3 regions of the Pantoea sp. ABR1s genome follow, and region 2 is predicted to be linked to each of the others. Evidence: predicted binding sites of a transcription regulator. Region 2 holds the regulator's gene; each other region holds the start of a gene.
What was found. The regulator CRP, encoded in region 2, controls carbon source genes, mostly activating them, when cyclic AMP is high. The targets are predictions, from matches to a motif close to ATGTGANNNNNNTCACAT.

Region 1: ompW (outer membrane protein OmpW) is a predicted target of CRP. The motif match lies at 3,100-3,117, and genes of this name have one in related genera.
Region 3: cdd (cytidine deaminase) is a predicted target of CRP. The motif match lies at 2,733-2,750, and genes of this name have one in related genera.

Annotation. Positions count from the first base shown of each region.
Region 1 is NZ_CM173823.1:1,898,928-1,904,108, forward strand. Features, by position in the region: gene tonB (TonB system transport protein TonB) at 1-699, shown strand, start outside; gene yciA (acyl-CoA thioester hydrolase YciA) at 736-1,158, opposite strand; gene ACXKZD_RS08785 (septation protein A) at 1,217-1,756, opposite strand; gene ACXKZD_RS08790 (YciC family protein) at 1,808-2,542, opposite strand; gene ACXKZD_RS08795 (YkgJ family cysteine cluster protein) at 2,570-2,986, opposite strand; gene ompW (outer membrane protein OmpW) at 3,236-3,871, shown strand; gene ACXKZD_RS08805 (BON domain-containing protein) at 3,928-4,242, opposite strand; gene trpA (tryptophan synthase subunit alpha) at 4,392-5,181, opposite strand, start outside.
Region 2 is NZ_CM173823.1:423,156-428,336, forward strand. Features, by position in the region: gene argD (bifunctional acetylornithine/succinyldiaminopimelate transaminase) at 1-158, shown strand, start outside; gene ACXKZD_RS01960 (YccS/YhfK family putative transporter) at 160-2,235, opposite strand; gene crp (cAMP-activated global transcriptional regulator CRP) at 2,293-2,925, opposite strand; gene ACXKZD_RS01970 (OsmC family protein) at 3,229-3,633, shown strand; gene ACXKZD_RS01975 (phosphoribulokinase) at 3,878-4,747, opposite strand; gene ACXKZD_RS01980 (YheU family protein) at 4,809-5,027, opposite strand; gene ACXKZD_RS01985 (hydrolase) at 5,032-5,181, opposite strand, start outside.
Region 3 is NZ_CM173823.1:1,383,484-1,388,664, forward strand. Features, by position in the region: gene ACXKZD_RS06390 (NAD-dependent malic enzyme) at 1-1,524, opposite strand, end outside; gene cdd (cytidine deaminase) at 1,794-2,684, opposite strand; gene ACXKZD_RS06400 (CidB/LrgB family autolysis modulator) at 2,805-3,497, opposite strand; gene ACXKZD_RS06405 (CidA/LrgA family protein) at 3,490-3,882, opposite strand; gene metG (methionine--tRNA ligase) at 4,116-5,181, opposite strand, start outside.

The DNA.
Region 1 (5,181 bases), 1.5 Mb from region 2:
GTTGCTTTGCATGGGGCCGTGATAGCCGGAATTCTGTATGCTTCATTCCAGCAGGTGATTGAGGTGCCCAAAGCGTCGCAGCCCATCAGCGTTACCATGGTTGCCCCTGAAGTTCAGCCTGAGCCTGCACCGGCCATCGTGGAGCCGCCTGCGCCACAGCCAGAACCTCAGCCTGAACCTGAACCGGTGCCGGAACCTCAGCCCGTGCCCGAACCGCCGAAAGCGGAGCCGGTGCCGATTCCCAAACCTGAGCCTAAGCCAAAGCCCAAACCGAAACCAGAGCACAAGCGGGAGCAGCCTAAACGCGAGGTGAAGCCGCGTCAGGAGAGCAAACCGCAGGCCGATCCGTTTAAGCAGGAAGCCCCGGCGACGCAGAACAAACCGACCACGGCGCCAAAATCTACGCCGTCACCCACCTCATCGGCCTCAACCGGCCCAAAAGCTCTTACCGTGAGTAAACCTGGTTATCCTCAGCGCGCGCTGGCATTGCGGATAGAAGGACGGGTGCGGGTGAAGTTTGATGTGGATAGTGACGGACGAGTGGATAACATCCAGATCCTCTCTGCTCAGCCGAGCAATATGTTTGAGCGGGGCGTTAAGCAGGCGATGAAAACCTGGCGCTATGAGAAAGGAAAGCCTGGGCAGGGTCTGACCATGAATATCGTGTTTAAGATTAATGGTGGGGCCAGCCTGGAATAAAGCGTCAGGTCAGGCTGAAACAGCCTGACCTGTTTTTCATTCGCCGGGTTGCTGGTTGGCGCGACCGGCTGGCAGAGGACGGGAATTACCCTCATTGTCGACCGCCACATAAATAAACACCGCTTCCGTCGCAATGTAAGTTTGTCCAATCGGCTCAGACGACACTTTTTTGATCCACACTTCCACATTAATCGTCATGGAACTGTTGCCGGTACGAAGACAGCTCGCATGGCAGCTCACCACATCGCCCACCGCGACGGGCTTCATAAATGACATGCCGTCGACGCGAACCGTCACCACGCGTCCTTCAGCGATCTCTTTCGCCAGGATAGCGCCACCCATATCCATCTGTGACATCAGCCAGCCACCAAAAATATCGCCGTTGGCGTTGGTGTCTGCTGGCATGGCGAGCGTACGCAGCACCATTTCGCCTTTCGGCAATTTATGTTTTTCGCCCATTGCTTCCACTTCTATGCAGGTGAATGCTAAAAAAATGCCCGGCGGACCGGGCAGATGATTATTTTTGTTCCTGCTGCGGCATCTGTCGCCAGATGTAAAGCCCGCTGAGCAGGGTAAACAGTAAGGTCAGACCGGAGAGACCGAACACTTTAAAGTTAACCCAAAACGCCTGAGATAACCAAAAGGCGACATAGATGTTTACCAGGCCGCAGATGAAGAAGAACAGCGCCCAGGCAACGTTGAGCCGACGCCAGACCGCGTCGGGCAGCTGCAGTTCTTTGCCCAGCATGCGCTGAATCAGCGTCTGCTCCATAAACCACTGGCTGTAGAGCAGGGCGGCGGCAAACAGGCTGTAGATAACCGTGACTTTCCACTTAATGAACTCATCGTTGTGGAACACCAGCGTCAGGGTGCCAAAAACCGCCACCAGCACAAAGGTGAAAATCGTCATCTTTTCCAGCTTGCGATAGAGCACCCAGCTGACAACCAGCGCCAGACCGGTCGCGACAATCAGCGCGCCCGAGGCGACAAAAATGTCATACAGCTTGTAGAAGATGAAAAAGACCACCAGGGGAAGAAAGTCGAGTAGCTGCTTCATAGTTTTTCCATTCAGAGTTGGTTGCAAATGTGCCCGAAGGCACATCGTCAATCAACGTAACAGCATATAGAGCCGATAAAGATAGATAATCAACATCGCCGAAACCACATTGCCTGCCGCGGTGAAAATCACCGACGAGACATTCAGCGGTAAAACCGTCAGCGAAGAGAAGAACAGCATCACCACCACTTTGGCCAGCAGCCAGAGCAGAATAGCGGGGGCAATCAGCTTCACATTCTTCCACGCCATCCGCATGCTGGCCCGCATGGCGGCAAAGACACCCATCTTCTCACTGGCCACCATCACCGGAGCCAGCGACAGCAGAATCGTCAGCAGAATGCCTGGCACCACCAGCACCATAAAGCCCAGTTGCGCCACCAGCGTCATCAGGAAGGTGAGCAGCAGCAGCTTTGGCAGCAGCGGCGCTGAAGCACCAATCGCCCGCAACGCACTGACACGCTGGCCGGAAGAGACCATCGGGATCAGATAGAGCATTCCGCCAAGCAGCAGCGTGTTCCCCATCAGCGCAGCGAAGGTGCTGGCCGCCGAGGCGCGCAGCAGCACCTGCTGCTGTTCCGGTGACATATTCTGCACCATCTCAAACAGCGAACCGGCGCTATCGTCACCCTGTTGCAGGAGGGCCATCTGATCGGCACCTGGCGTCAGCACATGCACCAGCATGACGGTGATAAAAGCGGCCAGCAGCGACATCAACAGCACCGTAGCCAGTTGATGGCGCGCGAAATTTCCTGTGTCACGGTATAACGAGCTTGCCGTGATAGACATGTACACTCCTTTGAGGAACCGGGTTAATTAACCCGGCGATTGTACATGTTCTGACAGCTCGCGGGCACCCGCTGCGGCATAACTTTCTGTCATGACAGGTAAAGATGGAGAAAAAAGGGCGGGAAGACCATACCGGGCGCGGGCGCGATCGCAGGCTTCATTGTGGATACCCGCTTCGCCCGACATCGAAAATTCCCGACAGGGCGTCGGACGTTGTTCGTAAATTCCGCAGGAGACACAGCCGCCAATGTCGCCTTCAAGGGCAACGCAGCGCGGCGCGCGATCGTTCGTTCCACGCATATTGCGCATTAACAGGCTGAGCGGTTCGGTTAATGCGGTCGGCACCGGGCCGCCGGCATCATCGGCTTCGGCCCAGTAAAATGAGACGCGGAAATGGGCGCAGCAGGCGCCACAGCTGACACAAGGGTTAGTTATTTCACTCATTTGATCACCCGCCCCTCCCAGGGCATCGAACCAAAATCACCAGAGAAGATAAGCAAAATAGGCCTGGCGAAATTATTCAGCAAGGGGAATTTTGCTGCGCCAGCCTGAGCCGAAATTGATCTAAATCAATTCATTGTTTTTTAAGTAATTTATCTGAAGGGTACAGAGTGCAATTTTCTGTAAATCACGTTAAATATTTGCCAGCAAAAAGCGATGACGTTCGCGACATTAACATTAAGCAAAGGAGTGATGATGAAACTGGCAAAATGCGCGATGCTGCTGGCTCTGGCTTTCCCTCAGCTGTCGATGGCCCACGAAGCAGGCGACTTCTTTATGCGTGCCGGTAGTGCCACCGTCCGGCCCACCGAAGGTTCCGATAATGTGTTAGGGATGGGCGAGTTCAGCGCATCCAACGACACGCAGCTGGGCCTGACCTTTACTTACATGGCAACGGACAACATTGGTGTTGAATTACTGGCCGCCACACCGTTCCGTCACAAGGTGGGCCTGGGCCCGACCGGAACACTGGCAACGGTACGCCAGTTACCGCCTACGCTGATGGCGCAGTACTACTTCTTTGATAGCAAGAGCAAAGCGCGTCCTTACGTTGGCGTAGGTATCAACTACACCACCTTTTACGATGCCGATTTCAACCAGACGGGCCGCGATGCGGGCCTGACCGATCTCAGCGTGAAGGATTCCTGGGGTGTGGCGGGTCAGGTCGGTCTGGATTATCAGATTAACCGTGACTGGATGCTGAATGCGTCGGTGTGGTACATGGATATTGATACGGAAGTGAAGTTTAAAGCGGGTGGCGAGCAGCAGAATATCAATATGCGCATCGATCCCTGGGTCTTCTTCTTCGGAGCGGGTTACCGTTTCTGATGATAAAGATGATAAAAAGGCCGCTGAATCAGCGGCCTTTTTTGTCTGTTAAGACGTTATTTGATCTGCATATTGTTAACAACGGACTTCACGCCCGCCACGCTGCGCGTAACCTGAACGGCACGGTTAGCCATCTGTGGTGATGAAACAAAACCGCTCAGCTGAACTTTACCTTTAAAGGTTTCTACGTTGATTTCAGTTGATTTCAGCGAGTCATCTTTCAGCAGTTCACCTTTAACTTTTGTGGTCACCACAGTGTCATCAATATAGCCACCGGTTCCCTCTTTGGTTGCGGTTGGCGCACAGGCGCTCAGTGTCAGCGCAACCACGCCCGCCAGTACAGCACCTGTCAGCAGTTTAACGAATTTCATTGCTTTCTCTCCCTGTCACAAAATGGATGCGACGTTACCGTAACGGCGCATTGTCATTGTGGTGCAGATTTTGCAAAAAGGGCAAATGGGGGAATGAAAAAAAAGGAAACAAATCATGCCTTATCGCGCGATAAGGCATGCTGGCAGGATTAACGGCTGGCGGCTTTAAGACGGCTGACAAAGTTCTTCAGCTCGCTCAGCATCACCTCAGGCTCTGAATGATGTTTTTCGATGATTCTGACAATCGCAGAGCCGGAGATCGCGCCCGCAGCGCCCGCAGCGATCGCTTCCTTCACCTGTTCAGGCTCAGAGATACCAAAGCCCTGCAGCGGCGGGGCTGCATGGTATTCACGCAGCTTGTCGATCAGATGCTGCAACGGCAGGCTGGCACGGTTTTCAGCACCGGTCACGCCCGCGCGCGACAGCAGGTAGGTGTAACCCCGTCCGTGTGAAGCGATCTCACGCAGCAGCTCATCGCTGGCGTTAGGCGGACAGATGAAGATGGGTGCCACGCCATGACGCAGCGCCGCCTGACGGAAGGGCGCGGACTCTTCAACGGGCACATCCGCCACCAGCACCGAATCCACACCCGCCTCTGCACAACGGGCATAGAACTCATCCACACCGTTGGTGAAGACCAGATTGGCGTACATCAGCAATCCAATCGGCAGATCCGGATACTTACGGCGGATAGTGGCCAGCATTTCAAAGCATTGGCTGGTGTTGGTGCCCGCCGCAAAGGCGCGTAACGTCGCATTCTGGATGGTCGGGCCATCTGCAAGGGGATCGGAGAAGGGAATACCCAGCTCTAGTGCATCCGCGCCTCCTTCAACCAGGGCGTCAATCACGCGCAGTGAAAGCTCCGGTGACGGATCGCCCAGCGTAACGAAAGGAACGAAAGCCCCTTCGTTATTCGCTGACAGACGCGTAAACAGTTGA
Region 2 (5,181 bases):
GCGACATCCTGAATGCCGCGGCCGCAGAAGGCGTGATGGTGCTGGTTGCCGGCACTGACGTGATGCGTTTTGCCCCGTCACTGATCATTGAGCCTGCCGACATCGAAGAGGGCATGAGCCGCTTCGCCACGGCCGTCGGCAACGTGCTCAACGGCTAGCTTAGTTTTTACGTAAGCGTCTGATCAGCCAGCGGCCATGTTGCGGCCGCTGGTTCCACGCCAGCGATGAAATGGTGTACATCACGCTCAGATGATCGAGAATGCGCCGCACATGCTGCTCCACCACCGTGATCGGTCCCTCACTGATGTTCTCCAGCTCATCCAGCAGGTTAACCTGTGAGCTTTCACCATCATATTCCAGCCGCTGCTGACACCGCTGCAGCGCGATTTCACAGGATTGCAGGTAACGCTCAGCCAGCGAGGCAGTGAGCATGGTGTGCTCCCGCGCCAGAATCGTCATGGCGTTGATATGCTCGACGATAAACTGACTGTGCGTGACCCAGAGCCGCATATCACTCAGATAGCGGGAGTTGAACGCGGGTTCCTGCATCGCCTGATTCAGTGAGTTAAACAGCGCATTGTGTGCCTGATTGACCTTCACGCGCTGATAAGCCAGTTTCTCTGGTGACTGTTCGTCACCCAGCAACAGCCGCAGCGCATCCTGATAGGTTTCCAGTGCGTCATGGGCGTTCTGCCGCAGTAAGCCGCTCTGCCACTGCGGCCACAGCCACAGCATCCCGCCAAAGGCGATCAGACAACCCATCAGCGTATCCATGAGTCGCGGCAGCAGAAACTGCGCGCCATTCAGCGACAGCAATTGCAGCGAGTAAACCGCCGTGACCGTAAAGCCAATCATCGACCAGCCATAGAACTGGCGGGTAAAGCGATAGCTGATAAAAGTAATTGCCAGCATGATCAGCAGCACCAGCGACTCCGGCACCGCCATGCGCAGCGTGGCGGCCGCGATCACCAGACCGGCAAAAGTGCCCAGCGCCCGGTGCTGAATGCGGACACGGGTAGCGCTGTAGCCGTTCTGGCTGACGAACATGATGGTCATCAGGATCCAGTAGGGTTTGGGGATGTTGAAGAACAGCGCCAGCGCGCTGCCCAGCATCAGCATCACCGCAAAGCGGCCGGCAGTGCGCAGGGCCGATGAGCGAAACGAGAGATAACTGCGCAGCGCCGGTAACAGCGGCAGACGGCGCTGGCGGTCAGCCATCAGATCGCGCTGATAAAGGGGTTTCTGGGTGCGCAGGACCCGCGCGATGCGGTTGAAGTGGTAAAGGCAGAAGTTACCCACCGGATTGTCGGGATGCTGATGGGCGATTTTCTCCAGCGCGCCGAGCTGTTTATCCATCGCAAAGCGATCGGGTAGCTGGTGATAGAGAATGTTATCCGCCAGCACCCGCAACCGGGCCGAGATGGTTTTGGCATTCCAGCGGATCACCGCTTCGGCGTGGCTCTGTTCGACCAGCTTCTGCACCTCTTCCGGCCGATGCAGGCTGACCGAGATATGTTCCTGCAGATCCAGCGCCACCTGAAAGGCGCGCGTCAGCCGTTTATGGCTGTGATCGCGGCTTGCCGACAGCATATGCATCTGCTGATAACAGGTGTTAATCAGATCGACCACTTTCTGCTGACGAGCCAGCAGCGGCGGCAGCGCCTTTTCCGGATCGGTCAGCTGCGTCAGCAGGGTATATTTTGCGTCGCAGTAGTTAGCCAGCTCGCGATAGATCAGGCTCAGGCTTTCGCGCATTGGCTGCTCTTTCCACAGCCAGAACCAGAACCAGTTAAAGAGCCCGTACCATAGCGTGCCGCCGATATAGAGCAGCGGGGGAACATAGATTGGCATGCGGCCAATCAGGCTCAGGGTAAAGATGGCGGCAATCAGGGTGCCGGGCAGCAGACGACCATGCAGCGGGCTGATCTCCCCGGTAACGCCGAGCAATAAGGGCATGGCAAACAGAATCAGCGGCAGCGGAATAGCATGCAGGGTGAGCCACTGCATCAGAAAGCTGCCGAGGGCAAACAGGCTGCCGCCAACAATCAGGCGTTTGAAGAAGCGTTTATGCGGGGTATCCAGACCGGCGATGTTGCAGCAGGCGGGCACTAATGAGAACAGCAGACCTTTTTGCAGGTCGCCAGCCAACCAGCCCAGCGCCACCGGCAGACAGAGCACCAGCGTTTGCCGCAAGGCGTAGTTAACTTCAGGATGGTAAATAATTCGACGCCACATCGGCCCAACACAAACAATAACGGCGTGATGTTGCCATCACGCCGTGGGTGACAGGAATTAGCGGGTGCCGTAAACGACGATGGTTTTGCCGTGTGCGGAGATCAGGTTCTGATCTTCCAGCATCTTCAAAATACGGCCCACGGTTTCACGTGAACAACCAACAATCTGGCCAATTTCCTGACGAGTGATTTTAATTTGCATGCCGTCGGGATGCGTCATGGCATCTGGCTGCTTCGCCAGGTTGAGCAGGGTCTGTGCAATGCGTCCGGTTACGTCGAGGAAAGCGAGGTTACCCACTTTTTCAGACGTCACCTGCAGGCGACGCGCCATCTGCGATGAGAGTCGCATCAGGATGTCAGGGTTAACCTGGATCAGCTGACGGAATTTCTTGTAAGAAATCTCCGCCACTTCGCACGCGCTTTTCGCACGTACCCAGGCGCTGCGCTCCTGGCCTTCTTCGAACAGGCCAAGTTCACCAATAAAATCGCCCTGATTCAGGTAGGAAAGAATCATCTCTTTGCCTTCTTCATCTTTAATCAGAACCGCAACGGAACCTTTCACGATGTAGTAAAGCGTTTCTGCTTTTTCACCTTGGTGAATCAGCGTACTTTTGGATGGATACTTGTGAATATGGCAATGGGACAGGAACCATTCGAGTGTAGGGTCTGTTTGCGGTTTGCCGAGAACCATTCGCTATTATCCTCTGTTGTAATCGTGCCCAAAATACAGGGGGCAGTTTTCCCTGTCAGGCGGTGAAAGCTTCAAGCGTTTCCATTTCAGGAAATTATTCGGGCCGCATCAGGCGCAGTGCGCATCATCCTTCCCGGCTTCGTCATCGGGTGACGAAAAATATTTTCAGCACTGTTTGTAGCACAGCTTTTGCCGACTGTCTTCTGTTGTCTCGCTTCAGCTACGGGCGGATTTCTCTGGATTGCTGTTTACCAGGCGAAAGCGTACTCTGGCGACAAAACAGCGTATTCCGGAGCAAAAATCATGCAGGCAAGAGTGAAATGGGTAGAAGGGCTGACATTCCTCGGAGAATCCTCATCCGGCCATCAGATACTGATGGATGGAAATTCGGGTGATAAAGCGCCCAGCCCAATGGAGATGGTGCTGATGGCGGCGGGCGGATGCAGCGCGATTGACGTGGTATCAATTCTGCAAAAAGGCCGAAACGATGTGGCTGATTGTGAAGTAAAACTGACCTCAGAACGTCGTGAAGAGGCGCCGCGAATCTTTACGCACATCAACCTGCATTTTATCGTGAGTGGCAAAGCCCTCCAGGATAAAGCGGTCTCACGCGCTGTTGATCTTTCTGCTGAAAAATATTGCTCTGTGGCCATCATGCTGGGTAAAGGCGTCAACATTACCCATAGCTATGAAGTGATCGAACTTTAGTACCAGCAGGGATCTTTTAAGGTCGCGGGCAAAATCTGTCGTGCTCTGCTGTCAGACTGTGCCTGCGCTGGGAACCGGGTCAGATCGGAAAGACGCAAAACCGCCATCCATGGCCGCTCGGCCCGCGCCGTCCCTGGCGCGGGACGCTTTCCTCTTCTGACCCGGTACCCTGCGTGTTAAGCTTTTTCGCTGCTGTCAGATTCATCCTGCATTGGCATTAGTCTGGAAAGGCTCTTTTGGCCTCTTACTCTATTCGTTTGCCTTCCATCAGCCGCTTCACCAGCGGACCCATGATCAACTCCATCGCCAGACCCATTTTGCCGCCAGGCACCACCAGCGTATTGATGTGCGAGATAAACGAGCCCTGCAGCATCGCCAGCAGGTAGGGGAGGTCGATATCTTCCAGCGCCTGGAAGTGGATCACCACAAAGCTCTCATCCAGTGACGGAATAGCGCGGGCAGCGAACGGGTTTGAGGTATCGACCGTCGGGACGCGCTGAAAGTTGAGGTGAGTGCGTGAGAACTGTGGTGTGATGAAGTTGATGTAATCTTCCATCGAGCGCACCACCGAATCCATGACCGCTTCACGTGAATGGCCGCGCTCGCCAGTGTCGCGCACCAGCTTCTGAATCCACTCCAGGTTCACAATCGGCACCACGCCAACCAGCAGATCAACCTGTTCTGCTACGTTGTGCTGCGCCGTTACCACGCCGCCGTGCAGCCCTTCGTAGAAGAGAATATCGGTGTTCTGCGGCAGCGGTTGCCACGGCGTAAAGGTGCCGGGCACCTGATTCCACGGCACTGCTTCATCATAGGTATGCAGATATTTACGCGACTGGCCCTGTCCGCTCTGACCATACTCTTTAAAGCTCTGCTCCAGCAGGCCAAAGTCATTGGCTTCCGGGCCGAAGTAGCTGACATGACGTCCTAAATCGCGCGCCTTACGAATCGCCATATCCATTTCAGGGCGGGTAAAGCGGTGAAAACTGTCACCTTCCAGCTCCGCCGCATGAAGATCGAGCTGCTGAAAGATTTTGCGAAACGCCACGCTGGTGGTGGTGGTCCCTGCGCCGCTGGAACCAGTCACCGCGATAATGGGATGACGTGCAGACATAGAAAAGCTCCCTGTGAGGTCGGGCAATAGGCATTGTTAACACGAAATGCCGTTGGGTGCATCAGCCACGAAATTCTTTGCGCGGCATGATATTGACCGATTCGTGCAGTTCCGACCACACCAGTACCACTTCACCCGTTTCCAGCTGACGTCGCACATCGGCCACCTTGTCGATCAGGCTGCGTTCCTGCTCGCCATAGTCCGTGCCTTCGCGCAGCACAAAGGTTTCAATCAGATTTTCAAGGGTCTCAGGTGAGACCTGTTGCCAGGGAATAATCACGAGATCAGTTATCCAGAAAAGGGGCGATCCACTGGGGGATACGCTGTTCCAGCCACATTTCAGGCTGGCGTAATGTCCCACCAACAAAACCTACATGGCCGCCGTGTGGTGTCAGTTGATAAGTAATAGTGGCAGATAATTGGCTGCTGTGCGG
Region 3 (5,181 bases), 960 kb from region 2:
CACCGGGCCTTCACCTTCATTCACCAGCGGAGAGCAGTCAGCGAGCGCGCGGCTGGCGGTCATCAGCATGGTATCAGTAACGCGGCTGGCACCCGAAGCAATCACACCCAGACCAATGCCCGGGAAGATGTAGGAGTTGTTGCACTGCGCAATCGGATAGGTTTTACCGTTCCAGCTCACCGGCGAGAACGGACTGCCGGTTGCGACCAGCGCGGCACCGTCAGTCCAGGCGATGATATCGGCTGGCGTCGCTTCCACGCGTGATGTCGGGTTCGACAGTGGCATCACAATAGGGCGCTTACAGTGCTTGTGCATCTCGCGGATGATCTCTTCGGTGAACAGGCCCGGCTGGCCAGAGACACCAATCAGAATATCGGGCTGCGCATTGCGCACCACGTCCAGCAGCGAGATGGAATCATTGGTGACATCCCACTGCTGCAGGTTTTCGCTCTTCTGCACCAGCTTGCTCTGGAAATCGAGCAGGTTAGGCAGCTTGTCAGTGAGCAGACCAAAGCGATCCACCATCATTACCCGGCCACGCGCTTCCTCGTCACTCAGACCTTCGGATTTCATCTGTGCGATGATCTGTTCAGCGATACCACAACCTGCGGAACCGGCACCCAGGAACACCACTTTCTGCTCGCACAGGCGGCTGCCGGCGGCGCGGCTGGCGGCAATCAGCGTACCCACGGTCACGGCGGCAGTGCCCTGAATATCATCGTTAAAGCAGCAGACTTCATCGCGATAGCGGTTCAGCAGCGGCATGGCATTCTTCTGGGCGAAATCTTCAAACTGCAACAGCACTTTCGGCCAGCGGCGTTTAACGGCCTGAATAAAATCGTTCACGAACGCATCATACTCTTCGCCAGTGATGCGCGGATGACGCCAGCCCATATAGAGCGGATCGTTCAGCAACTGCTGGTTGTTGGTACCAACATCCAGCACCACCGGCAGGGTGTAAGCCGGACTGATGCCGCCACAGGCGGTGTAGAGTGAAAGCTTACCAATCGGGATACCCATACCACCGATGCCCTGATCGCCGAGGCCCAGAATACGCTCGCCATCAGTCACCACGATCACCTTCACATTCTGCTTGGTGGCGTTTTGCAGCATATCTTCGATATGGTCGCGGTTAGGGTAGGAGATGAACACGCCACGCGCACGACGGTAGATTTCAGAGAAGTGTTCGCAGGCTGCGCCGACTGTCGGGGTGTAGATGATGGGCATCATCTCTTCGAGATGGTTATCCAGCAGGCGGTAGAACAGCGTTTCGTTGGTGTCCTGGATGTTACGCAGGTAGACATGCTTATCGTTATTGTTTTTGAAGTCCTGGAACTGACGCCAGGCTCGCTGCGCCTGCTCTTCAATCGATTCCACTGCTTCTGGCAGCAGACCGTTGAGGTTGAATTCGTTACGTTCTTCGATACTAAAGGCGCTGCCTTTGTTCAGCAGGGGAAATTCCAGCAAAATCGGGCCAGCATAAGGGATATACAGCGGGCGTTTACTTTCGTAGTCGAGTTCCATGCGGTAATGCTCCGGTTGCAGTGTTGTCTGGCGTCACGCCGGAAAGGTAGCGCCAGTTTTCTTACTCGTTATAGCTCAGACTGCAGGCCTGGCAGCGGCAGGGTAACCGCTGCAGAAACATTCACGACCGTGCTGCCATCCTGCAACCTGAATTATTCAGAGTAATTTGTAATCACGTGAATTCTGGCGCCAGATCCTATGAAATTTCCCGCAGAAGTACAGCGTTTGTTCATAAAAGCTCACAAAACTGTGGCCTCTCTGACAGCGGGTTATGCTTTGTACAGCGTCACCTGCAGCAGCTCACCGCAACCAAATGTCTCAAGTGTCGCCTGTGTGGCGGCGAACTGGCTTAGCGTGGCATTTTCTACTTCGGCTAATACCGCTTTTTTTATCTGACGAACATCGCCACCCTGCATGTTCAGCAGGACCAGCGCCGCCTGAAGGGGCGGGAAACTCGGGTTAAAGGCGGCATTTTCCGCATAGCGCCCGGTGACAATCGCGCCGTTTGCGGTCAGCAGCGCAACACCGGCGTGTGACTGGCTGTAAGGCGCGTGGCTGGCATTGGCAGCGGCAACCGCGGCCTGCACTAGTTCATCGCCTTCGGCTACATAACCGTGATCCACGCTGTCCATCAGGAAGGTCGTGATGTCCAGATCGCGCGGTCCAAAGGCATCCGGCAGATAATCGGCCAGGGTGCTGATCGCGCGTTGTGGCAGGCTGATGCGAATGTTCGTGCCGCTGTTCAGCTCGTTCATAAACTGACGGCAGTGACCGCACGGCGTGTAGTTAACGGTGATCGTCTCAAGCTGACTTTCGCCACGCAGCCATGCATGAGTAATGGCGCTCTGCTCGGCGTGAACCGTCTGCTGCAAAGGCGTACCGATAAATTCCATGTTGGCCCCGAAGTACCAGTTGCCGCTGACGCCACGGGCGATAGCCCCGACGTTAAAATGCGACACGGTAGCAACGGCACAGGCCGCCGCCAGAGGCAGCAGCGCCAGCGCCAGAGCATCGGCATCCATCTGTGTCTGTTGCTGCAGTGAGGCGACCTGGTCGGCGCTCAGCACCGCCTGAAAGCCAGGATCGTCCAGCAGCGGAGCGAGTGCGGTTTGCAGCGTTGACGGCAATGCCTCAAAGGCAGAGAGGAAACGGGATTGCATGTGAGCCTCATTAGATTCAGCAGGGCGATGTGCCAGTCACCGGTTTATATGTGATCCACATCGCTCTGACAATGTAACCTGTGTTGCATGTTTCAACTTTGCGAGATCTCTCGCAAACTTTCAGCCAAACCAGTGCAGCAGCAGCGGAAAAATAAACGGCGCCAGCAGTGAGGTGATGATGCCGCAGATCACCAACGCCAGTGAACTGAATGCCCCTTCCTGATAGTCGAGTTCAGCGGCGCGCGCTGTGCCGAGTGCGTGCGACGCGTTACCTATCGCCAGTCCGCGCGCTGCCTTAGATTTCACGCCAAGCAGATTCAGTACGGTAAGTCCGAACACCGCACCCAGTACCCCGGCAATCAGCACGCAGATGGCGCTGATGGCGGGAATACCGTGCAGCGAACCGGAGACGGCCATCGCAATGGGCGTGGTAACGGATTTAGGAACGATGGTAGCGGCGATCTCAGGCGTGGCACCCATCCACAGAGCAATAGCGGTGCCAGAGGTCATGGCGGTCACACTGCCGATAAAGCAGACGCCAATAATCGATTTCCACCGGGCACGGATCTGATGCATCTGCTCATACAGCGGCAGTGCCAGCGCGACAACAGCCGGTTGCAGCAGCTGATTAAGAATCTGACTGCCCGCGAAATAGCGCGAATAGGGCAGCTGCAACAGCAGCAGAATCGGGATAATAATCGCCATCGCCACCAGCAGCGGATTGAGCAGCGAGATTTTCAGCCGTATCGCCAGTTTGCGTGCCAGAAAAAATGCCGCCAGGGTCAGTGGCAGTGACCACCATATTTCACTCATCGCCTGACTCCCCGGCCGGACGGCGACTATGAAGCTGGTGGGCGCTTACGCCAACAATAGAGAGAACCAGGAAGGTGCTGACGACGCAGGAGATCACGATAGGGCCAAACTGCGCGGTCAGAATATCGGTGTAGCTCATCACCCCGACGCTGATCGGCACAAACAGCAGCGCCATATAGCGAATCAGCAGATGGCAGCCCGGTTTAACCCAGCTGACCGGCAGGATCTGCGAGGCGAGCAGGGCAAACAGAATTAACATCCCAAGGATGCTGCCGGGCAGTTTGATGGGCAGCAGCGAGGCGATGCCGATTCCGGCGTATAAACAGAGATAAATGATGATAAAGGCGCGAAGATAGCGCCCGCAGACAGACAGCACGGTGAGCATGGCAGGCTCCTGTTTTCACTGAGCTTCATCATACGCATTAACCGCTTAGCGTGCTAGCGATCACATTTATGCAGCGGTGTGGCCGTAGCAGATACAGATTTTCAGGGGCGGGAGTGGAATGGAAGCGGTGCACATTCAGAGCGAGGAGTGATAACCCTTCGCGCCCGTGATGAGGCACGAAGGGTTTGAGAACGGCACTGCGCTAAGCGGTTAAAGCCGCAGAATGCAGAGTGTTACTTAACGGGCATTCCCGGTACAGCACCGCTGTCGACGGACAGCACAAACAGATCTTTGCCGCCAGGACCCGCTGACAGCACCATGCCTTCAGAGATACCAAAGCGCATTTTACGCGGCGCGAGGTTGGCCACGATAATGGTCATTTTACCGACCAGCACAGAGGGATCGGGATAGGCGGCGCGGATACCCGAGAAGATCTGACGCTTTTCACCGCCCAGGTCGAGCTGCAGGCGCAGCAGCTTGTCTGAACCCTCAACCAGTTCAGCCTGCTCAATCAGCGCCACGCGCATATCAACTTTGGCGAAATCGTCGATGGTGATGGTGTCACCTACCGGCGAATCTGCCAGCGGGCCGCTAGCGGCCGGTGCACTGGCGGCAGCGGCATCCTCTTTCGAGGCCTCAATCAGTCCTTCAACCTTTGCCATCTCAATGCGGCTGTAGAGCGCTTTGAATGGCGCAACCTGGTGGTCCAGCAGCGGTTGCGCGATAGCATCCCAGCTCAGTTCGCAGTTCAGGAAGCCTTCTGCACGGGCGCTCAGTGACGGCAGCACCGGCTTCAGCCAGGTCATCAGAATGCGGAACAGGTTAATGCCCATTGAGCAGATCGCCTGCAGATCGGCATCACGGCCTTCCTGCTTCGCCACCACCCACGGAGCCTGCTCATCGACATAACGGTTCGCCAGGTCAGCCAGCGCCATGATCTCACGAATAGCACGGCTGTATTCACGACCGGCCCAGGCTTCACCAATCTTCTCTGACGCGTCCACAAAGGTCTGATAGAGCGCCGGATCGGCCAGCTCAGCCGCCAGTTTGCCGTCAAAGCGTTTGGTGATAAAGCCCGCGTTACGTGACGCCAGGTTAACCACTTTGTTGACGATGTCGGCGTTTACGCGCTGGACGAAATCTTCCAGATTCAGATCGATATCGTCGATACGTGAAGAGAGTTTCGCCGCGTAGTAGTAACGCAGGCTGTCCGCATCCAGATGCTGCAGCCAGGTGCTGGCTTTAATAAAGGTGCCGCGCGACTTCGACATCTTGGCACCGTTGACGGTGACATAGCCG